Regions from separate parts of the Beijerinckia sp. 28-YEA-48 genome, predicted to be linked through region 3. Evidence: predicted binding sites of a transcription regulator. Region 3 holds the regulator's gene; each other region holds the start of a gene.
The links. The regulator LexA, encoded in region 3, represses DNA repair genes until DNA is damaged. The targets are predictions, from matches to a motif close to TGTTCNNNNTGTGTTCNG.
Positions count from the first base shown of each region.

Region 1: the regulator LexA is predicted to act here: its motif matches at 3,919-3,936, upstream of BLW50_RS30855 (ImuA family protein).
Region 2: the regulator LexA is predicted to act here: its motif matches at 3,156-3,173, upstream of BLW50_RS19920 (YifB family Mg chelatase-like AAA ATPase).

Region 1 covers NZ_FNSI01000001.1:4,266,299-4,273,992, forward strand. Annotated here, with positions in the region: gene BLW50_RS19985 (error-prone DNA polymerase) at 1-1,633, opposite strand, end outside; gene BLW50_RS19990 (Y-family DNA polymerase) at 1,630-3,123, opposite strand; gene BLW50_RS30855 (ImuA family protein) at 3,092-3,913, opposite strand; gene BLW50_RS20000 (transglutaminase-like domain-containing protein) at 4,059-4,970, opposite strand; gene BLW50_RS20005 (PAS domain S-box protein) at 5,069-7,694, opposite strand, start outside.
Region 2 covers NZ_FNSI01000001.1:4,249,903-4,257,596, forward strand. Annotated here, with positions in the region: gene BLW50_RS19910 (IclR family transcriptional regulator) at 1-351, opposite strand, end outside; gene BLW50_RS19915 (iron-containing alcohol dehydrogenase) at 379-1,512, shown strand; gene BLW50_RS19920 (YifB family Mg chelatase-like AAA ATPase) at 1,564-3,102, opposite strand; gene BLW50_RS19925 (aldolase/citrate lyase family protein) at 3,208-3,981, opposite strand; gene hpaH (2-oxo-hept-4-ene-1,7-dioate hydratase) at 3,989-4,771, opposite strand; gene BLW50_RS19935 (RidA family protein) at 4,829-5,215, opposite strand; gene BLW50_RS19940 (AraC family transcriptional regulator) at 5,219-6,256, opposite strand; gene nbaC (3-hydroxyanthranilate 3,4-dioxygenase) at 6,265-6,807, opposite strand; gene BLW50_RS19950 (flavin reductase family protein) at 6,828-7,349, opposite strand; gene BLW50_RS19955 (4-hydroxyphenylacetate 3-hydroxylase N-terminal domain-containing protein) at 7,354-7,694, opposite strand, start outside.
Region 3 covers NZ_FNSI01000001.1:2,245,475-2,253,168, reverse strand. Annotated here, with positions in the region: gene BLW50_RS10675 (ComEC/Rec2 family competence protein) at 1-507, shown strand, start outside; gene lexA (transcriptional repressor LexA) at 515-1,222, opposite strand; gene BLW50_RS10665 (oleate hydratase) at 1,513-3,489, opposite strand; gene BLW50_RS10660 (YegP family protein) at 3,642-3,980, opposite strand; gene BLW50_RS10655 (CaiB/BaiF CoA transferase family protein) at 4,101-5,330, opposite strand; gene BLW50_RS10650 (hydroxymethylglutaryl-CoA lyase) at 5,323-6,249, opposite strand; gene BLW50_RS10645 (SDR family oxidoreductase) at 6,261-7,046, opposite strand; gene otsB (trehalose-phosphatase) at 7,197-7,694, opposite strand, start outside.

The DNA.
Region 1 (7,694 bases), 2.0 Mb from region 3:
CCATCGCCGCATTGCCAATCGGCACTATTTCGTCGAGACGGCCGCGCGACATCACGAAGCCGCCGACATGTTGTGACAGATGACGCGGAAACCCCAGCAAGCGAATAGCCAGATCGACCGCTCTCCGGATCAAAGGATTTGATGGATCGAGCCCGGCTTCCTTGATCTGGCTATCTCTGATGGGTCCTCCCCAACTGCCCCAGATGGTCGAGGAGAGTTTCGCCGTCACATCCTCCGTTAGGCCCAGCGCCTTGCCGACATCGCGGATGGCGCTACGCGAGCGATAGCTGATCACCGTCGCGGCAATACCAGCCCGGTGTCGACCATATTTTTCATAAACGTATTGAATGACTTCTTCGCGCCGTTCATGCTCGAAATCGACATCGATATCCGGCGGTTCACCACGATTTTCGGACAGAAAACGAGCCAGCAGTAGTTTGTGCTTATCGGGGTCAACAGCCGTGATCCCAAGAATGTAACAGACCGCAGAATTTGCCGCCGAACCACGCCCCTGGCAGAGAATGCGGTTATCATTGGCGAAGCGCACGATGTCATGAATCGTGAGGAAATAACGCGCGTAATCAAGCTTGCGAATTAAGGTCAGTTCATTCTTGACCAGCTCTTGCACTTTTTCTGGCATGCCGTCCGGATAACGCATGAGCCCGTGCTTGTGCACCAGATCTTCCAGCCAGTCCTGCGGCGTCCAGCCGGGCGGAATCGGCTCATCCGGATATTCATACCGTAACTGATCGAGAGAAAAAGAAATCCGATCGAGGAAATTGCCCGTTTCATCGATAGCCGCCGGCGCATCCTTAAACAGACGCGCCATTTCCTTCGGTTCCTTGAAATGACGTTCGGCATTGACCTCAAGCCGCCGACCGATGCTTTCCAAGGTTTCGCCTTCGCGGATGCAGGTCATCACATCCTGCAGGTCGCGCTGTTCCGGCGCGTGGTAGAGCACGTCATTGGTGGCGAGCAGCGGCACGTGCGTCCGGCGCGCCAGATCAATCAGCCGGCTCAAACGGCGACGATCATCGCCGCGCCGATGCATGGTGGCGGCCAGCCAGACCGCGCCAGGCGCGGCGTCATCCAGACGTGTCAGCAGCTCAGCCAGGCCATCGAGCTGGCGCTCGGGCATTACCACGAGAAGCAGATGCGATGTATCGACGAGAAGATCATCGAGAGTTAGATCACATTCGCCTTTCTTGGCGCGCCTATTGCCCACAGTCAGCAGGCGGCAGAGCCGCCCCCAGCCGGCGCGGTCTTCCGGATAGACGAGAATATCTGGCGTGCCGTCCATGAAAGCCAAGCGCGCGCCGACCACGAGCTTGAATGCTTCCGCCAGAACTTGAATCTCTTCCGTCTTGAGAACAATGGGTGTGGGGTGTTCGACCAACACATATTCGCCGGGGCCGGAGCCTTCGCGTTCAGGAGTCGCGGGTAATGTACCCGTCTTGCGTAAGTGATTGAGCGCCGCATAGGCGCGCACGACACCCGCGACCGTATTGCGATCGGCGATACCGAGACCGGCATGACCCAGGCCCAGCGCCTGCGCCACCAGGTCGCGCGCATGGGAGGCGCCGCGCAGGAAAGAAAAATTGCTCGCCGTGGCGAAGTCCGCATAGCGCGTCATGCGAATAGTCCATGCAAATACCATTGCGGCTTTTCGACTTCTCGTTCGTAGAGACCGTCGCGGAAAATCCAGAAGCGGCGTCCTTCCATGTCCTCCACCCGGTAGTAATCGCGCGTCGGCACGTCGTGTTCGCGCCGCCACCATTCCGAAGCGATACGCTCCGGCCCTTCCGCCAAGACGATCTCGTGGGAAGCGCGACGCCAGACAAAGCGCGCCGGCGGCCCATCGGGCACTTGCGCTGTCACCAGCACCGGCTGCGGCGGATTGAAAATATGCAAGGGTCGCAGCGGCGGCTCGTCCGGCTCCGGCTTATCCCAATGGGCAGGTGCGAAGGTGCCGGTGGCGGGCACGGTGAAGGCGCGGCGGTGCGGATCGTGCGTGTCGCGCGGCACGAAATGTTGCACGCGATCACGGCCGAAGCGTGCGACGAGTTTATCGACAAGATCGGCCACTTCACTGTCGGCGTTGGCCTTGCCGTCGAGGCTGACCTGCGCCGCATCAAGGGGCTCGGCCACCGGCACCAGGATGCGGATGAGATCGAAGCCAAAGCCCGGATCCAGCGGATCGGCCAAGGCCTCAAGGCGCTCGCGATAGAGCCGCAGGATGGTTTTGGGATCGCGGCTGGGATGACCGGTTTCGACCATGATCGTGCGCACCGCGCCATCGGCGCGAAAGAAACTGGCCTCGAAGCGGCGGCCACCTTCGCCACGTTGCTGCAACAGATCGGCAATCCGCTGCAGCAGGCGCTCCAAGGTCGCCTCGATATCTTCCATGCGGGCGATGGGATCGGCGAACGGCCGTTCCGCCATGCAGGCGGGCGGCATGCGGCGCGGCGTGATGCGGATATCGACACGCCCGCACACACGATCGAGCCGCGCGATCAGGTCGTCGCCGAAGCGCGCCGCCAACGGCGTCGAGGACCTTTCAGTCAAAGCGGCAATGGTTTTCAACCCGGCGCGCGACAGGCCGTGCACGATCTGCGGATCGACCCCAAGGGCGGCAATCGGCAGGGCGCCGACGCTCTGCGCCTCCACCCCCGGCGCGATGATGCCGCCGCGTCCGAAGCGCGCCAACGCGCGGGCCGCATCGGGCGTGCCGGCAATCGCCAGGCGCAGATCAAGACCGCTACGGCTGAAGCGCCGGCGCATGTCTTTCCCCAGTTCCGCTTCGCCGCCGAACAGATGGGCGCAGCCGGAAATATCGAGCAGCAGGCCATGGGGCGGATCGAGCGCCACCAGCGGCGTCCAGCGATCGCACAGATCTGCCAGCCGTTCGAGACAGGCTGTATCGATGTGCGCATCGAGCGGGGTGACCTGCAGGTCTGGCACACGAGCGCGGGCATCGGCCAGCGCCAGGCCCGGCGTCAGCCCCAGGGACAAGGCGCGCTGATCGACCGCCACGAGCCGCAGCGCCCCTTTGATCTTATCGATGACGACAAGTGGCGCTTCTTGCAGCCCTTCAGGCGCTCTTGCGCCATTCGCCGCTGGCAACGGCGGGCGCCGGTGCCGCAGCCGATCGGTCGACAGAAAGGGAGCCCAAAGGGCGAGATAGCGCCGGGTAGTCTCTGATTTGGCGCTTTCTGATCCGGAAACATTCTGCGTCACGGTTCCACTCCACACGCCAGGCCCGGCCGGCCATGCCGGCGCGGTGTCGCAACAAACTCATTTCGAAAGCGGGAAAGCCCGGCGCATCAGCCGCCAGCGCCCGCGACTGCAGGGCGCGGACGGACCAGCGCGTCGTGGCAGCGCTAGGCAGCGGTGCCGCTGCCGGGCGCAACATCAGGGCCGGCACACCGGTAGCGGCGGCGGCCAAGGACAGGCGGCGCGTCGCGACAAGATCGATCACGCCGGGTTGGCCCCAGGGTTCGACCAGCACGGCACCCAGCGGGGCGCAGGCCAAGGCTTCGGCACTGGCACGCAGAACGCCGAGGGCATCGCGCGCCTTCACCAGAATGATCTGCGACGGGTCCAGTCCCAGTTCAGCCAGGCCAGCCGGGCTCAAACTGCCGGCCTCCGTCTCGGCGAAATCCTGCCGGACCCAGACCACCGGCCGGTGCGCCGCGGCCCGGATGGCCAAGGTGGCGGCGAAGCCGGCAGCGGAAACGATGTCGCGCAGGCTATGGGCATAGACCTCATGCAGTGCGCCGCGCACCAAGCCACCGCCCAGCGCCTCGTCGACGTCCGGTAGGCCAAAAGAGAAGAAATCGACGGCCTGCGGCATGCCCGTCCGCTCAAGAGCGGCAAGATCACGCCGCAGTGCCTGAAGGCTTTCGCGGGCCATTTTCATGTTCCTGTTTTGTTCTATATAAACGACTCCGTTTCGCGCCAGAGTCAAGCGATCCCGTTTGCAATCCCGCCCGCCCACGACCGGTGAGACCGCCCGCAATGGGCGGCCTCTGCGGCAAGCGATTGGGTTTGCGGGGAAATTATCCGTAGACGGCCGATCTGCCCGTCACTGCCGGATTCGCTTGGGCCGGATAAACCTGAGCCGGCATGGGATTGTGCAAGAACAAACGGGAGGCAACCGCGGTTTCAGCGACTTGATCCGTCCAGACCTGAAAATTGAGCAGAGTGTGAAGGCCGAAACTGCTGATCATCGCCACGTCGGCGGCGTCGCGGCCCCGCGCCATGACGATGCGGCCGATACGCGGATGGTTGTGCCGGGCGTCGAACGTGTACCAGCGGCCATCGAGCCAGACCTCGAACCAGGCGCTGAAATCCATCGGCGCGGGATCTCTGGGCACGCCGATATCGCCGAGATAGCCGGTGCAATAACGCGCTGGAATGTTCATGCTGCGGCAGAGGGTGATGGCGAGATGAGCAAAATCTCGGCACACACCCTGCCTGTCATTGTAAGCGCCCAAAGCCGTGCGCGTCGCCTGGGCGAAGGCATAATCAAACGCGATATGGTCATGGACGAAAGCGCAAATCGCTTCGACACGCGCCAAACCCGTGGGGCCGTTGCCGAAAAGCTTCCAGGCGGTTTCACCCAACTGGTCCGTTTCGCAATAGCGGCTGCCCAGAAGATAGACGAGGACTTCGGACGGCAAATCAGCGACCGGCGTTTCACGCGCCGCCGCATCCATGAAGTCAGGCAGCCCGGTATCCTGCACCAGGGAATCGCAAGTCAAGCGCACGGTGCCAGGCTGGCCCATCACGCGATGCACACGATTGCCGAACATGTCGGCATGTTCGGACGTGACAACACCCGACGTGACACGCAAGCCCGTCGAAGACCGTACATCCTTATCTCGGGACGGATGAATGTTGAGCAGCAGCAGGAGCGGCGTCGCTTGCGCACAGCCGATCGAAATATCAAATCCCGCACGAATAAGCATGGTGAGCCTATGATGATTAGGGGGATAGACCGGACGTTTTCCTCTGTTTAACGCGACCTTCAAACGATCGTTCCACGCCCCTTTAAAGGGCAGTCTACCTAGCCAAGCACCAGATTGGACGTCGGGAAGGAAATCGCCCACCGCAATCCCGCCGGCGCGAAATCAATCTCCACATGGCCATCGAGCGAGCGCCCGGCCATGCGCGTGATGACGACATGGCCGAAACCTTGACCTGCTGGTGGCTTCACCCTGGGACCACCGGATTCAGCCCACTCAACCCGCAGCCGCTCCTGCCCGTCCACCGTCACAAAATCCCAAGTCACCGCCACGCGGCCGCCTGCCGCCGATAGGGAACCATGCTTGGCCGCATTGGTGGCCAATTCATGCAGCGCCAAACCGAGAGCCTGTGCCGCTTCTGGGATCACTGCCACCATCGGTCCGCCGACCACGAGCCGGCCGCTGTCCATATCGACAAAAGGTGCGAGCTGCTGCTGCACCAGATCGGTGAGCAGAACATGTTTCCAGTTCTGATGAACGAGCAGATCGTGGGAGGTCGCCAATCCCTGCAGGCGCAGGGAAAAACGATCCAAAAAAGTATCGATGTCGTAGGAAACGCGCGCCGTCTGCCGCGCCATGGCCTGAATGACGGCGAGAAGATTCTTCGAGCGATGCGACAGCTCCCGCATCAGGAAGAACTGGTGCTGTTCGGCCTCCCGATGGGCGCTGATGTCGCGCACGACATGCAGGAAATAAAGCGGCTGGCCAGCGCTGTCGCGCTCCAGCGAGACGGTGATGCCGACCCAGGTGGTGGAGCCGTCCTTGCGAATGAAACGTTTGTCGAGGGCGAAAGATGGGATCTTGCCGTCGAGCAGATCCCGCATCTGGTCCTCATCGGCATAAAGATCGTCGGTGAAGGTCAGATCAACGGCGCGGCGTCGCAGCAACTCGGCTGCGCTATAGCCGGTGATCTCCGACATGCGTGCATTGACCATCAGCCAGTGGCCATCGAGCCCGGAGCGTGCCATACCGACGGCCGAATTATTGAAGACGCTGCGGAATTGCGCTTCACGGCTGCGCAGTTCCCCCTCGATGCGCTTGCGCTGGGTGATGTCGCGCGCAATGGTCGAGACACCTATGATGGCGCCACGCGCATCGTAGATAGGCGCCGCTTCGATATGAACATCAATCAGACTCCCATCTTTGCGGCGGCGCACGGTTTCACGCCGAAAGTTTTCGCCATTCGCTACAGCGGAAATCTTTTCCTGCAACTCGCCCCGGCGCGATTCAGGAATCAAGATGCTGAGAGATTGGCCAACGATCTCACTCGCCTTGTAACCGAACAGACGTTCGGCGCCCTCGTTCCACGAGACGACATTGCCCTCGAGCGAGATACTCTTGATCGCATCGGCGGAGGACGTGACGATCGCGGCCAGATGGGCATTCATCGCCTCGGCGCGCAGACGTGCCGAGATATCGACCATCGTGCAGACGACACCCTGCAATTGCTCGTCCTGGTAGATCGGCCGCACCCAATATTCGACGGGGAAGGCATTGCCGTCGCGTCGAAAAAAGAACTCTCCCTCGGCGTGGCGATTGAACCCGGTGCGCGCCGCCGACAAGATCGGATCATCTATATTCGTGAAAAGCGTTCCGTCGGCCCGGGTGTGCTGCATGATGTCGAGCAAGGGCCAGCCAACGACCTGGCTCTCATCGGTGGCGCCAGCCAATCTGACAAAGGCTGCGTTGCAGATGGTGATCGTTCCACTCTGATCGATGCTGAAGATGCCTTCCGCCGCGGAATCGATCAGCAAGCGAAAGAACAATTCATGGGAGCGCAGCCTGGTCTGGGTCTCGCGATGCTCATGAGCGATCGAGGCGGCATATTCGAAAGCGCGCTGCACTTCGGACAATTCCCGGATGCCAGGGTTTTCAATCTGAGGGGCGCCACCATCGACGAGGGCCACGGCCGCGCCACTCAGACGGCGTAGCGCAATGGCGATACGCCGCGCCAGGATGGTTGCCAGCAGAAGTCCTAATCCGATGAGGACGGCGCTGGCGATGGCCATCAGCATGAAGATGCGCGTCAGCGGCGCATTGATCACCGTTTTGGGAATAGCGATGACCGTCGTCCATCCGGTCAGAGCGGACTTGCGAAAAATATTGGACGCGGCGACGCCCTCGAAATTGACGCCATCATAGACGCCGCCTTTCTCGGACTCTTGCACGATGACCTGAGTTTCCGAACGCGACGTACGACCAAGAAATTTTTCAGGATCGCGACTACGCGCCAGCATGACCCCATTGCGATCAAGCAGGCCCGCGGTCCATTCGGGCGGCACATTGGCTTCGGCGAACATTCCATTATAGCGCTTGAGCAGAAGCACGGCGCTGAGCACGCAGCGCGCGCCAGCGGCGCAAATGGTTGGAACACTCAGCGTGAATTCCGGCTCATTGTCGGGTCCACGCAGAAATCCAGAGACGGACAGATCTTGTCCGGCCGGTATATCGGACAGGCGAAACGACACGGCGGGCGCGGGCCCGCCATCGGCAGAGAAGACCAAAAGCGGCTTGCCAGCCTGATCGGACAGAATCACATAGTCGATCGACGCCAATGGCGCCGCAGCAGCGATTTGATTGCGAAAGGCTGTCAGATCTGAAGAGCGCAGGCTGTCGCTTGTCGCCACCGTTCGCAGCGTATGAGCGATCTTCTCGACGTCGCGATGC
Region 2 (7,694 bases), 2.0 Mb from region 3:
GATCGGCAAGGCCATTTCCGCCAAATCGAAATCGAGCGTCCCAGCCGACCGACGCGGCAGATCTTTAACGATCATTTTGCGGCCGTCGCTGTCGCTGCCCAAATAGCCAAGCTTTTCCAAGGTGTAGACGGCCCGATAAGCGGCCGAGCGGGTCTGGCCGATCCCATTAGCGATTTCGACCAGGGTCCGAGGCTCCCCCTCAATGCTAAGCCATTGAAGAATCTGCAGGCCTCGGACTAACGCCGGCACCATGTAACGGTCGTCTTCGCCCTCTTCATCCGGGATCTGGACCATCATCTCGCGTGTTCCAACAGCAATTGATGTGTTGACCGGTAAATAGATCGCGTTCATGTGTCAACAAACCTGAGGAATGCGCCTATGCTGAGTGTCCTGCCCCTGCCTGAAATCATCTGCCGACCTGGCGCTCTCGCCGACCTGGCCCATCGCCTGCGCCGGCTCGGAAGCAGCCGACCGCTGATCATCACCGACCCAGGCGTTCAAGCCGCCGGTCTCGTCGATCGCCTCACTCAGGTTCTGCGGGACGCCAATATTTCTCACGCGCTGTTTGCCAAGGTCGAAGCCGATCCACCGAGCCATGTGGTTGAAGCGGCGGTGGCTTCCGGCAGGGAACATGGCGTCGACAGCGTGATCGGCTTCGGTGGTGGCAGCTCGCTTGATGTTGCCAAGCTTGCGGCCCTCCTGCTGCGCAGCCCGCAACCGCTGACGGCCATTTTCGGTCACAGCAAGGCCGTCGGACCTCGGCTGCCGCTCATCCAAATCCCAACCACCGCCGGCACAGGGTCAGAAGTGACACCGACCTCTGTCATCTCCGTCGGCGATTTCGACAAGCGAGGCGTGATTTCCCGCACGCTGATTTGCGATGATGCCCTACTCGATCCGGAACTGACAGTAGGGCTACCGCCCTCCGTCACCGCAGCAACCGGCATGGATGCGCTGACTCATGCCATCGAGGCGCTGACGACTAGACATCTCCGCAATGCCATGTCCGACGCCCTCGCCATCAAGGCCATCGCGTTGATCGGTGGCAACATCCAGCGGGCGGTCACGGATGGCCACGATATCGACGCGCGCATGGCGATGATGGAAGGGGCGACGATGGCAGGCATCGCCTTTGCCAACGCGCCGGTCGGCGCCGTTCATGCCCTCGCTCATCCGCTTGGAGACAGCCGTTTTAAAGTGCCCCACGGCCTCGCCAATGCGCTGCTGCTGCCCCACGTAATCAGTTTCAACACACCCGCAGCCGAGCAAGAATATGCACGAGTCTCGCAGGCTCTCGGCTGGAACGGCGACGCCCATGATCTTCCCCAGCGCTTGATCCAACTTAATGCAATACTGAAGCTACCGGCCGGCCTCCAGGCCATCGGCATACGCGAAGAAGATCTTCCGACTCTGGTTGATGAAGGCATGAAGGTCGATCGGTTGCTGGCAAACAACGTGCGCATAGTAACGCGGGATGATGCAGCGACCATTTTTCAAAGCGCATGGCGTTGACGGATTCGCTCACGCGAGTTCACCAACGGCCAGCTATCGAACAGTTCGCACCTAGGCCGCCTGGGTCTGCAACGGCGACTGGCCGCGATGGCTCAGCGCCTCGGCCAGATGGATGCGGGCCACCGTGTCGCGGCCGTCGAGATCAGCGAGCGTGCGCGCCAGTTTCAGCACGCGATGGAAGCCGCGCGCCGTGAGGCGCAGGCGCTCCGTTGCGTCGCGCAGCAAGGCTGAGCCAGAACCATCGAGCTGCGCCACCTGCTCGACCATACCGGCGGGCGCCGCCGCATTGGTCGTCACCTTCGGCAGGCCGAGCGCCGCGTAACGCTGCGCCTGGATAGTGCGCGCAGTAGCGACACGGGCGGCGACCTCGGCCGAACCTTCGGCCGGCGGCGGCAGGAGGAGATCGGCGGCGGTGACCGCCGGCACTTCGATCGTCAGATCGAAGCGATCGAGCAAAGGACCTGAGATACGCGTCTGATAAGCGGCCATGCAGCGCTCGTTGGGCATGCGCCGACAGGCAAAGCCCGGATCAGTGGCGTGGCCGCAGCGGCACGGGTTCATCGCGGCGACGAGCTGGAAGCGCGCCGGATAGAGGACGCGATGATTGGCGCGCGCCAAGGCGATCTCGCCGGTTTCCAACGGTTGACGCAGGCTATCGAGGGCGGGGGCTGGAAACTCCGGCAGCTCGTCGAGAAACAATACGCCATGATGGGCGAGCGACGCCTCGCCCGGCCGCGCATTGACGCCGCCGCCGACCAGCGCCGCCATGGAGGCGGAATGATGCGGCGCACGGAACGGCCGCCGATCGGTCAGCTCGCCACCGGCCAAAATGCCGGCCAGCGAATGGACCATCGACACTTCCAGAAGCTCCGCCGGATTGAGCGGCGGCAGGATCGACGGCAGCCGCGCCGCCAGCATGGATTTGCCCGAGCCTGGAGGTCCGTTCATCAACAGATTGTGCCCGCCGGCGGCGGCGATCTCGAGCGCCCGCTTGGCGCTCTCTTGCCCCTTGATGTCTCTGAGATCGGGCAGCGGCGGCCCCTTGGCGCGCACCGCCGGGTGCGGGCGCGCCATCACCTGGGTGCCGCGAAAATGATTGGCAAGCTGGATCAGCGAACGCGGCGCCAGAATATCGAGATCGGCCGAGGCCCAGGCCGCTTCCGGCCCGGTTTCAAACGGGCAGATCAGACCATGGCCCCGCGCATTGGCGGCAACAGCAGCGGGCAAGACACCAGCGACGGGGCTGATCGCGCCATCGAGCGCCAGTTCGCCTAGAACGGTGTAGCCCGCGAGCGCATCGGACGGGATGGCGCCGATGGCCGCCATGACCGCGAGCGCTATCGGCAGATCGTAATGACTGCCCTCCTTCGGCATGTCGGCAGGAGCCAGATTGATGGTGATCTTCTTGGCCGGCAAAGCCAGGCCCGAGGCATTCAGCGCGGCACGCACCCGCTCGCGCGATTCGCCCACCGCCTTGTCGGCGAGGCCGACGAGAACAAAGCCGGTGGCGCCGCCGGATAATTGCACCTGAACATCGATCGGCCGGGCCTCGACGCCTTCAAATGCCACCGTCGCGACGCGCACCACCATGTCGGCCCCCGCAGATCAACGGCGCGACATTAGCGGGCTACCTTGCCGGAAGCAAGAACATTTCATGAACATTCGCAAGCCTCCGTGGGACCCCACGTCGTCGCATTAAGCGCTACTCTTCTTGAAGCGGCGTGCCAGCGCCTCCGTCGCCTGCGCCAATATCCCGACGTCGACCCCCACCGCCGTGAATGAAGTCCCCATTTCGATGAAGCGCGCGGCGTGTTCGGGATTGCCCGTGAGAATCCCGGAAGGCTTGCCGCAGGCCTTTAGCGTTTTGATCCCGTCCTCGACCGCCGACATCACCGTGGCGTGGCCGGAATTGCCAATATGGCCGAGACTGGCAGCGAGATCGGCCGGCCCAATGAAAACGCCATCCACGCCGTCGACCGCAGCGATGTCTTCCAAATTATCGAGTGCTTCACGCGTTTCGACTTGGACGATCAGACACAATTCATTCTCTGCCAATGTGCCGTAATTCGCCACGCGGCCAAATCTCGTGGCCCGGGTCAGAGCCGACACCCCGCGTATTCCCTCCGGTGCGTAGCGCATCGCCGCGACCGCCTGCGCCGCTTCCGTTGCGTTCTGCACATAAGGGATCAGCAAAGTCTGAGCCCCTATATCAAGGAAGCGTTTAATCAGCACCGGATCGTTACTTGCTGGCCGGACGACCGGAGACACTGGATAGGCCGCCAGTGCTTGGAGTTGCGCCAACACCGTAAGGGGATCGCCGGGAGAGTGCTCCGTATCGAGCAAGAGCCAGTCGAAACCCGACATGGCCATAGCTTCCAACCCATAAGCGCCGGGAAGACTGCACCACAGTCCGAGTTGATGACGACCTTCTTGCAAGGCCCGTTTGAAATGGTTCGGAGGAAGTTCCATCAGCGGCTCAGATGAACGAAACGCCGATAGCGCCAAGCGGGCCATAGTCGGCCTGCATGACGTCACCAGCCAAGACATCGACAGGGCGGGTGAACGAGCCAGCGAGGACAATCTGCCCCTTCTCCAGCTTGCCGCCCACGACCGACAATTTATTCGCCAGCCATGCAACCCCGCTTGCCGGGTGCCCCATGATCGCGGCCGAAACGCCCGATTCCTCGATGATACCGTTCTTCGACAGGGTAGCGCCGACCCAACGGATATCGACATCGAACGGTCGCACCATCCGGCCGCCGACAACGATCCCGCCGGAAGCCGCGTTATCCGCGATGGTGTCGGTGATGGCGCGAGGCACTTCCGTTCGATAATCGATGATTTCCAATGCGGGCACGATAAATTCCGTTGCCCGCATGACATCATAAATTTGAACGCCCGGTCCCTGCAGATCCTGCCCCATGATGAAGGCGAGCTCGACCTCCAGCCGTGGTTTTAGAAAGCTGGCGGCCGGAATTTGCGCGCCGTCCCGATACATCATCGTATCCAGGAGGTGACCATAGTCCGGCTCAGTGATCTTTGACGCCATCTGCATGGCGCGCGACGTCAGACCGATCTTATGGCCAATCTGGCGGGCGCCTTTCTCCATGTGCAGCTCAGCCCAAAGCCTTTGGATGACGTAAGCATCCTGCAATTCGATATCCGGAAATGTCCGGCTCAGTTGCGGAATGACCTTCTTGTTCTTCTCGGCGGCATAGAGATCAGCGGCACCTTTGCGGCGTTGTTCATCAGTCAGCACGTTTCTTCCCCGTCGGATCGAAAACTTCGGCTAAACCATGGGATCATCAGTCGAAAGTCATGCTTCCGCGACACAGTCGATCTCGAGCAGGAATTCCTTGCGCGGCAGGCGCGCCTCCACTGTCGTCCGCGCCGGCCAACCCGATGGGTCCTGGCCAAAGAATTCCTTGTAGATCTCGTTCATCTCCTCAAAGTCCGCACGACGATCGAGGTAGATGTTGACCTTACCGATCTTGTCGATGGAGCTGCCCGCATATTCAAGCGTCGCTTTGATATGCTGCAGAGCAAAACGCATCTGTTTGCCGAAGTCACCGGGGGGTACCTGCACGTTCTCGTCATATCCAGGGAAGCCGGACACGAAGATCAGGTTGCCGATCTTGACGGCGTTGGAATGCGGCGCCTTCGACCGCGGAAGGTTTGGATTGTTGTATATGGTACGTGCCATGGCTCAACTTTCTTGTGATGGGAGGTCAGTGTTTCCCGATTCTGGCGCGACCAGAGCCATCTCGTCGGGAGAGATTTGAGACGCGAACTGCTGCCGGAAAAGGTCTGGCGTCGTGCCACGATGACGCTTGAAGAAGCGCACGAAATGAGACGGGTGCGAATAGCCGAGGCAATAGGATATCTCCTTAACAGATCGATTTGTATAAAGAAGAAGACGCGTTGCCTGGCCCAGCAGAGCAGATTGAATGATCTCGTGTGCTGATCTCGAACAGGCCCTGCGACAGGCGGAGGTCAGGCTATAAGGGGTCGTCGACAGCCGGGCCGCAAAAGCTTCTGTGCTGTATTGCCGATCCTCGGCGCTGCTCGACAGGCCCAGCTCTCCAATCTCCCGCTCGACGCTTTCGCTGAATCGCTGAAACAGATCGTCGCCTGCAACGTTCGACGCGGCATGCTCCGCCACTGCTTTCCAGGGGCCCCTGTTCACGGAATCGATTTGCAGGAGGAAGGCCGCGAACAGATGCCGGAGCGTTTCGCGGCGATGTTGCTCATCCGATTCGAAGCATTCGATCATCAATGTCGCCAGGCGCTCGAGCGCCGATGCGGACTCGCGAGAGCCGAATTCGATCAGGCGGATATTCGTCAGGCGCTGAAGAGCCGTCTTCGCGGCACCGTCGCCCAAAGTCAGACTCTCGGTGAAGTCAGGCGACACACTTATGACGTAGCCATGACTCCCGGGACTGTATTTGAATTGATGAACGACTTTGGCCGGCGTGAATACGCAGCATGGCGCAGCAACATGACGCCGCTTCCCATCATGCTCGAATGCGCATTCGCCGGTGAAGTTGATGGAAAGCTGATCGAAATCAGGATGCGTATGAAGCCCTATCTGCCAATTATTTGGTTCGTTGCGGGCCGATTGCGTCTCCATATGGAAAAAGCCAAAGGTCGCGACCGTCCAATCCTCTCCATAGAGAAAATAGGCCGGAACGTTGAGAACCGGCTGGAGAGGATTGGGCCGCGCTGTCGATCGTGACAGTGGCATTCGACTTTCTACCCTTCGCTGCTCGATGGGACGCGCCAAACAGTCGGTATCTGGCGATTGGGATTCGTGCGCCACTCTTTCCAAGCCATCTGAACCTTGCTCAGATCTCTCTCGATATTTTTTACCAGGAACTCGCCACGGAATTCCAGGTTGCCATCATCATCATACCATTCCAAGGCGTCAACTTCTCCGGGTTGCCGATAGCGTTCAATCACGAGGCCAACGCATCCCTCCGGCCGCTGCGGCGAGTGGCGCGTGTGCGCTGGAAGCAGGTACATCTCGCCTTCTCGTACGATAACTTGGGATTTCTGCCGCGTTACCGGATCAATCAGCTTCAGCGTTACGTCACCGCGAATCTGAATGAACAATTCCTCACCCGGATCATCATGATAATCGGGCCGGTCATTTGGGCCGCCAACCATCATGACTAAAAGATTTTGCCAGCGGTCCTTCCAGAACTGAAGATTTCCGATCGGCGGTTTAAGATTATGTCCGTTCTCATTGATCCATGCCTCGATATGGATGGGAAGGTCATCTGTTTTGCTTGACATGCTCATCTCCAAAAGGGGTGCTATTGACGGTTGGAACCGGGGGAATTGGCCGGGAAGAGCTCCAGGCCGTGATAGCCGCGATTGAAGTACATCAACGGCAATTGTTCAGGCCTGGCCTCAGCCGAATAAACGCGTGCGAACAAGATCGTGTGCGTGCCGAATTCCTTGATCTCCGCAATACTGCAGTCAAGCGAAGCGACCGCATTTTCAAAGACTGGCGATCCCGTTTGTCTCGTTGACCACCGCACGCTCTTAAAGCGGTCAGCCATATCGTCACCGGCCTGGCCAGCGAATGTCGCGGAAATTTCTTCTTGATCACGATTCAGAAGATTGACGCACAGAACCAGATTCGTTTTGAACGCGATGTTGCTGCGACTGTCCCTATGAACACAGACGAGAACCGTTGCCGGCTCGTCGGTCACCGCGCAGATGGCCGTGCAGGTAAATCCGAACCGACCCGCGGGCCCATCCGTTGTTACAACGGAAACGGCCGCACTGAAACGAGACATCGCGTTGCGGAAGGTACTCCGATCGACGTGCATGACATCACCCGTTCAGCCTATCGAGAATGTTGATATCTTGGTTGCTGTGATAGCCAGACGTCACCCAACCATCCGCGTCATAGTCGGCCATGCAGGCGCTTGCCAGCGCTTCCATTTCGGCCAGCGCGCCGGAGCCTTTGGCCTGCATCAGCGCCTGCATGCGGATCGACTCGTGATTGCCCGCATAGTTGCGCTCATAGAGTTCATGACGCGATCCAAATTCAGAACCGACCGCATCCCAGAGCGCCTTCATAATCTTGATGCGCTCCTTGTAATCGATCCCATTCGAGCCACGCGCATAGCGTGATAGGTAAGCATCGACTTCCGGATTCTTGAAATCGCGAG
Region 3 (7,694 bases):
GACCGGCAAGGCGGCACGCTGGCTTATCGCGCCGCCGACGGCCAGCTGGCCGTGCTCAATGCGCGCGGCAATTTCTTTGGCGTGTCGCAATGGCTGACGGCCGATGCGGATGCGCGTCCGGCGCGCGATCCAGCCCTGCAAGGCAATGGCCTGTGTGATGTTGGCGGCTGCACGGGGACGTTGCGGGACGGGCGCGTTGTGGTTCTCATCCTCGATCCACGCAACGTCGCCGAGGACTGTCCGCGTGCCGACATTGTCGTCACGCGCTTCTGGCTCAACGGCACCTGCAAGGGGCCGCGGCTTGTCGTCGATGGCGAGCATTTGCTGAAATATGGCGCCAGCGAATTTCGCTTCGCTGTTGATGGCGCAGCCGTCATGCGCAGCGCCCGCTCGCCCCAGTTCGATCGACCCTGGTCGCCGGCGCCGCGCATCCTGGCGCAGAACGATCCGCCGGCTGCGGCTTCATCTCAATCTCCGCCGCAAGAGGAGATCTATGAGCCGCAGTAAGAGCCGCTTAGTAACGGCGGATCAGGCTGACCAGCTTGCCTTGGATACGCACACGGTCGGGACCGAAAATCCGGGTTTCATAGGCCGGGTTGGCCGCTTCCAGAGCGATCGAGGCGCCGCGCCGACGCAGGCGCTTCAAGGTCGCTTCCTCATCGTCGATCAGCGCTACGACGATGTCGCCGGACTCGGCATTTTCCTGCCGGCGGATGATCACCGTATCGGTATCGAGAATGCCCGCTTCGATCATCGAATCGCCGCGCACTTCCAGGGCGAAATGATCGCCGGTGGAGAGGAAGTCCGGCGGGACGGAAATGGTGTGGCTGCGCGACTGGATCGCCGAGATCGGCGTACCGGCGGCGATGCGGCCCATGACGGGAATTGAGATGGGCGGCACGAAACTGTCGTCGGCCATCGGCGTGACTGGGGCGCGGACCTTGCCAAGGGTGCCCTCGATCACCGCTGGCGAGAAACGGCCGCCACGCGGTCCAGCCGGCACGGAGGCCTCCGGCAGTTTCAACACTTCAAGCGCGCGGGCGCGGTTGGGCAGGCGACGAATGAAGCCGCGTTCTTCCAGCGCCATGATCAGGCGATGGATGCCCGACTTCGAGCGCAGATCAAGCGCATCCTTCATCTCATCGAAGGAAGGGGGCACGCCGGCCTCTTTGAGCCGTTCGTTGATGAAGCGCAGGAGTTCGCTCTGCTTCTTCGTCAGCATAATTGTCCTCTCCGCCCAAACACGCTGGGCTGGCGCCGCCAGCCACGGCGCCTTGTCGATTCGCCCGCCTGTCGGGCGCATCACCCTGTGGCGAATCGATAAACAAACCATGAACAAACGATAATCGTTCGCGATGTGTTCCGCAAGGGGCAGACGGTTTGGGTCAAGGATGCGCCAAGGACGCGCTAGGTGTGGCTCAAAGCGCTTGGCAATACGGGTCTATTGCCCGTTGAAGGCGGCGCGCACCGCCTTCAACATGGCCGGTCGATTACTCAGAACCGCCAGCGAACCTAGCGCTTGTGCGCGGCCAAGCTTTCGCGAACCTGTTCCAGCCAGCCGATAACGAGGCCGAGCGCCTGATTGCCCTTGCCCAAAAGTCCCGTCAGTTCGCCTTCTGCCGTTTCACGCTTAGCGGCATCGGCTTCAGGCAGCGGCGGCAGGATGTGGGCATAGTAGGTTTTGTCGAGCAGCCGGTGGAGCAGGCGCTCGCCGGGGAACGGCTCGCCGTTGTTCAACGCGCGGGCGGCTTTCAGCAGCGAGCGGATATCGTATTGTGTCGGACTGATATCCGGCACCTGCTTGCGCAGGTTCAGAAGGGTGTAGACCCCGACGCGCGCGGTGCGGATCGAACTGTCCATCGTGAAGATGATGTCGTTTGCCGTTTCGACGAACTGGCCCATCAAACCAAGGTTGGTGCAACCGGCAGGCACCACATGTGGCCGGTCGCCAGCCGCGCGCGGCATGAACATCGATGTGATGTAGGGCATCAGCGCCAAGCGTGCCTTGGTGTTGGCCACCACCGCATCGAGCTGATCCTCGATGCCCAGATGATAGCAAAGCTCGGCGATGATCTCGCGCCCGGTGCAGGCTGGCATCGGCTTTTTGACGAAGTTGCCTTGCTTGTCCATCAGCAGCGCATAGACCCAGACCACCAAGACATCCTTGGGCTGGGTCGGGAAATGCGGCTGGCGGTTGCAGGTGAAGCTCATCACCCAATTCGAGTCGGTGAAGGTGATGATCCCGCCCGTCACCGTCTTGCCGGAATAGGGATCGTTGACTGAAAGCTCTTTCAACTTATCGACGAAGGGCGAGGGCTTGCAGGTCAGCGTCACCGACTCCCACATCGAGCCATCGACATTGCCATAGAATTTCTCGGGCTTGCCGAAGATCGATGATTGCTTCGCCAGGTTCTTCCAGAGCGCCCAATCGCTGGCGTCGCCCGGATCGGTCTTGCCGCGATCAAGCACGGGGGCCGTGTTCATGTCGCCATATGCCGTGCCTTCGGTCATGGAGCCGGTCAGCGCGAAGACCACATCTTTTGGACCGACCGCAATGGTCGTATCGGCGCCAGCCACCTTGGCTTTGATCCCGGTCACCGTGCGGGCATCGCCATTGACGGCCATGTCGAGATCATAGGCGCGCGTGTCGAATTGCACCTTCACGCCGCGTTCGCGCAGATGCGTCACCAGGGGACGCACGAAGCTGTCGTATTGATTGTATTTCGGGAAGACCAGCGCCGACAGGTCGGTCAGTCCATCGAGCGCATCGATAAATCGATGCATGTAGAGCTTCATTTCGAGAAGGCTCTGCCAGTTCTCGAACGCGAACATCGAGCGCCAGAGATACCAGAAGTTGGTTTCGAGGAAGCCGGGGCTGAAATATTGCTCGATGGTGATGTCGTCGAGGTCTTCCTTGCGTTTCAGCATCAGCCGGATGAGTTCCCACTGTTGCGGCTTGGAAAGGCCTAAGGTCGAAAAATCCCGGATCTGGCCGCGCTTGTGCATGAGGCGGGATTTGGAAAAATTCGAGTCGTTGTCGTTGACCAGCCGATATTCGTCGAGGACGCTGTATCCCTGGGGCAGCTCCAGTGCTTGCACGTCCTGGAACATGTCCCACAGATTGTCATAGTTCCAGTTCATCTCGCGGCCGCCGCGGATGATGTAGCCTTCCTCCGGATTGCCGGCGCCGTCGAGTGAGCCGCCTTCGATATGCATGGCGTCGAGGATCGTGATGTCCTCGCCCGCCATGCGGCCATCGCGGATCATGTAGAAAGCGGCGGCAAGGCCGGCGATGCCGCTGCCGATGATCCAGGCCTTGCGGCCCTCGACCTGCGGAGCCGGCACCGGATGGTTGCGCATGTAAGCGCCCATCATGTCTGGTGGTGGCAGAGTATTGTCGGCGCTGTTGTGCCAATAGGCGGCGGTGGTGTCCGCCTCGACTTTAAACGTCTTGCCGCTTTCGCGGACGGGAGGAGTTCCGTTGGTCATGACGATCCTCTCAGTATTGCGTTAAACTCTTAGCGGTGAACGTCACACGTCATGGCGAGCGCAGCGAAGCAATCCAGGAGTCAACGCATGTTTCTGTATTCTGCCGCGCGCCTTGGATTGCTTCGTCGCGATACTTCTCGCAATGACGCGCCTTATGATTTCGTGTGATCGTCGATGGCAGCTTCGGGGGCGTTGTGTTTCACGGACTCAATGCCCTTGTCGCGGGCGGCCGCCGAGGAATAGGTTTCGCTGGTGCCGACGATCTGGCCATTGGCGGCCTTCAGGTTGAACATCTCCTCGCCGTTTTTGGCGGTTTTGCGTTCGTAGCGCCCGTCATTCAGTGCATTGGCTTTCACGGACTCGATGCCCTTGATGGCCGAGGCGTGGGCTTCATACATTTCGCTCTTGAGAATATTTTCGCCGTTGCTTGCCAAAAGACCAAAATAGAATTTGTCATTGGAAGATTTTTTCAGCACGAACTTGCCGGCCATATCGTCCTCCTGATGGGAAACGAGACGGGCGGGAGCCTAAAGCAAATTGTGTTTCGATAAAAACGCAATTTTAGTTTTGGCCTTGCGACGTTTGACTTAGTCAAACTGCAAAATGCAACGTCAGTCCGCGGCTCTGACGATCCCGTTGCCTTGCAGGTCGGCGATGTCATCGGCGCTGTAGCCAAGGTCGCTGAGAATACGCGCATTGTCCTGCCCCAGCGCTGGCGGTGGCGCGCGCAATGGCAGCCGGGCGCCGTCGAAAGTTAACGGCAGCAAGGGCGTGTGGGTCTCCACGGCCCGTTCCGCGCCGCTGCAATCGGCAGAGATGGTGACCGGGGCTAGGCCGCCGGTCGCTGCCAGATGCTCGTCGTCGAATAGATCCTGTGGCTTGGTGATCGGCGCATAGGGCAGGCCATTGGCTTCGAAGGTGCGGGCGATCGTATCGGCATCGAGCCCGGCGAGGCGTTCGCGCAGCAGCGGCATCATCCAGTCGCGGGCACGCACCCGGTTATTGTTGCTGGCGAGCCGCTCGTCCTTCATCAAATCGTCATAACCGAAGGCCTTACAGAACAGCGCCCATTGCGTGTCGGAGACGACCGCCAGGAAAATCTGCTCGCCCTCGGCGACGGAGAACACATCATAGACTGCCCAGGCGGAGATGCGGCTTGGCATCGGCGCCGGCTTCTGGCCGGTCACCGCATATTGCATCATGTGCTGGGCGACGAGGAAGACATTGTTCTCAAACAGCGCGCTTTGCACGTCGGTGCCAACGCCAGTGCCGGTTTCCGCCCGGTCGCGTTGCAGCAGAGCAGCGAGCGCGCCGATGGCGCCGAACATGCCGCCCATGATGTCGTTGACACTGGTGCCGGCACGCAGCGGCCGTCCTTCCGGCCCCGTCATATAGGCGAGGCCGCCCATCATCTGCACCACTTCGTCGAGCGCCGTGCGTTGCTCATAAGGCCCAGGCAAAAAGCCCTTGTGCGAGACATAGATCAGGCGCGGGTTGAGCTTGCGCAGGGTATCGGCATCGAAGCCGAGGCGGGCCATGGCGCCGGACTTGAAGTTTTCGCTGAACACGTCGGCGGTCGCCACCAGCTTCAACACGATCTCGCGTCCCAGCGGATCCTTGGTGTCGATGGCCAGGCTCTGCTTGTTACGGTTGAAGGTGGGAAAGAAGCCGGCGCCCGAGCCGATGAGCTTGCGCGTGTTGTCGCCGGTCACAGGCTCGATCTTGATCACTTCGGCGCCGAGATCGGCGAGGATCAGCCCGCAGGTCGGTCCCATCACCATATGGGTGAATTCGATGACGCGGACGCCTGCTAAAGGAAGGAGACGCTGCGCATCAGCCATGATGGGCCTGTTCGAACCCTTTTGGCAGGCCGGCTTCCGCCGTCATGCCATAGACCTCGACGCCAGGCAGGCCAGCGATAACGGCCGCGCGCGCCGCGATCAGTTTCTTCAGGTCGATGCCGGTCGAAAGACCCATGGCCTCGAACATGAAAACGAGATCTTCCGTCACCACATTGCCCGAGGCGCCCGGCGCATAGGGGCAGCCGCCGAGGCCGCACAGCGAGCTATCGAACGCGCGCACGCCAGCCTCATAGGCGGCTAGGCAATTGGCGATGCCAAGGCCACGGGTGTTGTGCATATGGGCGGCGCCGGTCTTGCTGCCGATTTCGGCGAAGGCGCGGCTGAACAGCCGCGTCACCTGTGCTGGGTTGGCATAGCCCACCGTATCCGACAGGCCGGTTTCGTCGGCACCGGCTTCGGCGAGCTGGTTCGCCAGGCGGATCACATCGTCTTCGGGCACCGTGCCTTGCAGGGTGCAGCCGAAGGCGGTTGAAATATTGGCTTCGATGCCAATCTGTGGCGCTTGCGCGTCGCGCAGCGCCACGATGCGTTTCACTTCCTCCACCATCTCGGCTGGAGTTTTGCGCACATTGGCGCGCGAATGGGCTTCACTCGCCGAAACCGGAATGGTCAGCACATGGACGCCGGCGGCGATGGCGGCCTCGGCACCGCGCAGGTTCGGCACCAGGCCCAGAACTTTCAGGCCGGGCAGGGTGCGGGCGTGGCGCACCACCTCCGCCGCATCGGCCATCTGCGGCAGCAGTTTGGCCGGCACGAAGGAGGCGACTTCGATCTCGCGCAGGCCGGCCGCGTAAAGCGCGTCGATCCAGCGCAATTTGTCCGCCGTCGCCATCACCTGTGAAAGGCTTTGCAGCCCGTCGCGCGGGCCGCATTCGCTGATGATGACGTCAGTGGACATGAGGCTCCTAATTAGATGCTGGGTATGGCGCCGCCGTCGACGCGCAGCACCGAGCCGGTGATATAGGAGGCGCGGGCGCTGGCGAGGAAGGCAACGGCATCGCCATATTCCTTGGGATCGCCAAGGCGTCCCATGGGAATGGCATTGGCGCTGTCGCGCGTCACGTCCTCGATGCTGCGGCCCTGCTTCTGCGCGGTGTTGCCGTCGATCTGGGCGATACGATCGGTGGTGATGCGGCCGGGCAGCACCACGTTCACCGTCACTCCGTCGCGCGCCACTTCCTGCGACAAGGTCTTCGACCAGGTGACGAGCGAAGCGCGCAAGGTGTTGGAAATGCCGAGATTGGGAATCGGCGAGACGACACCCGAGGTGGCGCTGGTGATGACGCGTCCCCACTTGCGCTGGCGCATGCCGGGCAGCACCCGGTCGGTGATCGCGATGACGCTGAGGACGAGGTTTTGGAACTGCTGCGCCCAAAGCTCCGGCTTCTGGCCGGCGGCGGTGGTCGGCGGCGGTCCGCCGGTGTTGTTGACGAGGATATCGATCGGCCCGAATGCCTGTTCGACGCGGGCGACATGGGCGTCGATCACCGAGAGGTCGCTCAAATCCCAGGGGAGGGCGAGGCCCTTGCCGCCGGCGGCCGTGATCAGGCTCACCGTTTCATCGAGCTTCTCAGTCCGGCGCCCGGCCACCGCCACGTTGGCCCCTTCGCCGGCGAGCGATACGGCGATCGCGCGGCCGAGGCCGCTGCTGGCGCCCAAAACCAAGGCCGTCTTCCCCTTTAATCCGAAATCCATTGTGCACCGTCTCCTGGAGGCTGCTCTTTCCTTTGGCGGCGACGATGCCCTAGAGCAAATCGCGTTTCAATAGAAACCGACGGCACCGGCAATCGTTCGATTGCTTTGGCGGCCAAGCGGCTGCGCCATTCCGTGCACAGGGGAGGTGGATCAGCCGTCCTGCAGTTTGAAAAGCGATCCGAACTGGCCGGAGTGGGCCCAATATTTGAGGATATCGAGCACGGCCGCCGGCGATGCGAGCCGGTGTTTGGCGATCGTGTCGAGACCGCCGACATGGATCGACACGCCGTCATTGTCGTTGACGACGCGAAACCCGTCTTCGTCGGTCAGATCGTCGCCGATGAAGATCGGCCGGCTGTTGCGGTAGAGCGGGTGTTTCAGGAAGTCCGCGATGGCGTGGCCCTTGCTCGCCTCCGCCGGCAATATTTCGCCGACGCATTTGCCAAGTTGCAATCGGTAGTCGGAGCCGAGCGATTTCAGCGCATCACTGAGCGCATGGCGGCAGAGTTTCTCGGACTCGACCGCCTTGCGCCAATGCACCGAGAAAGCGCAGCCCTTGTCCTCGACGATGACGCCGTCGATCGGATCCATCGCCGCGCGGACCCTGTCGGCCGCCAGCATCAGCTCCGGTCGGCTGGTCGCATCGCA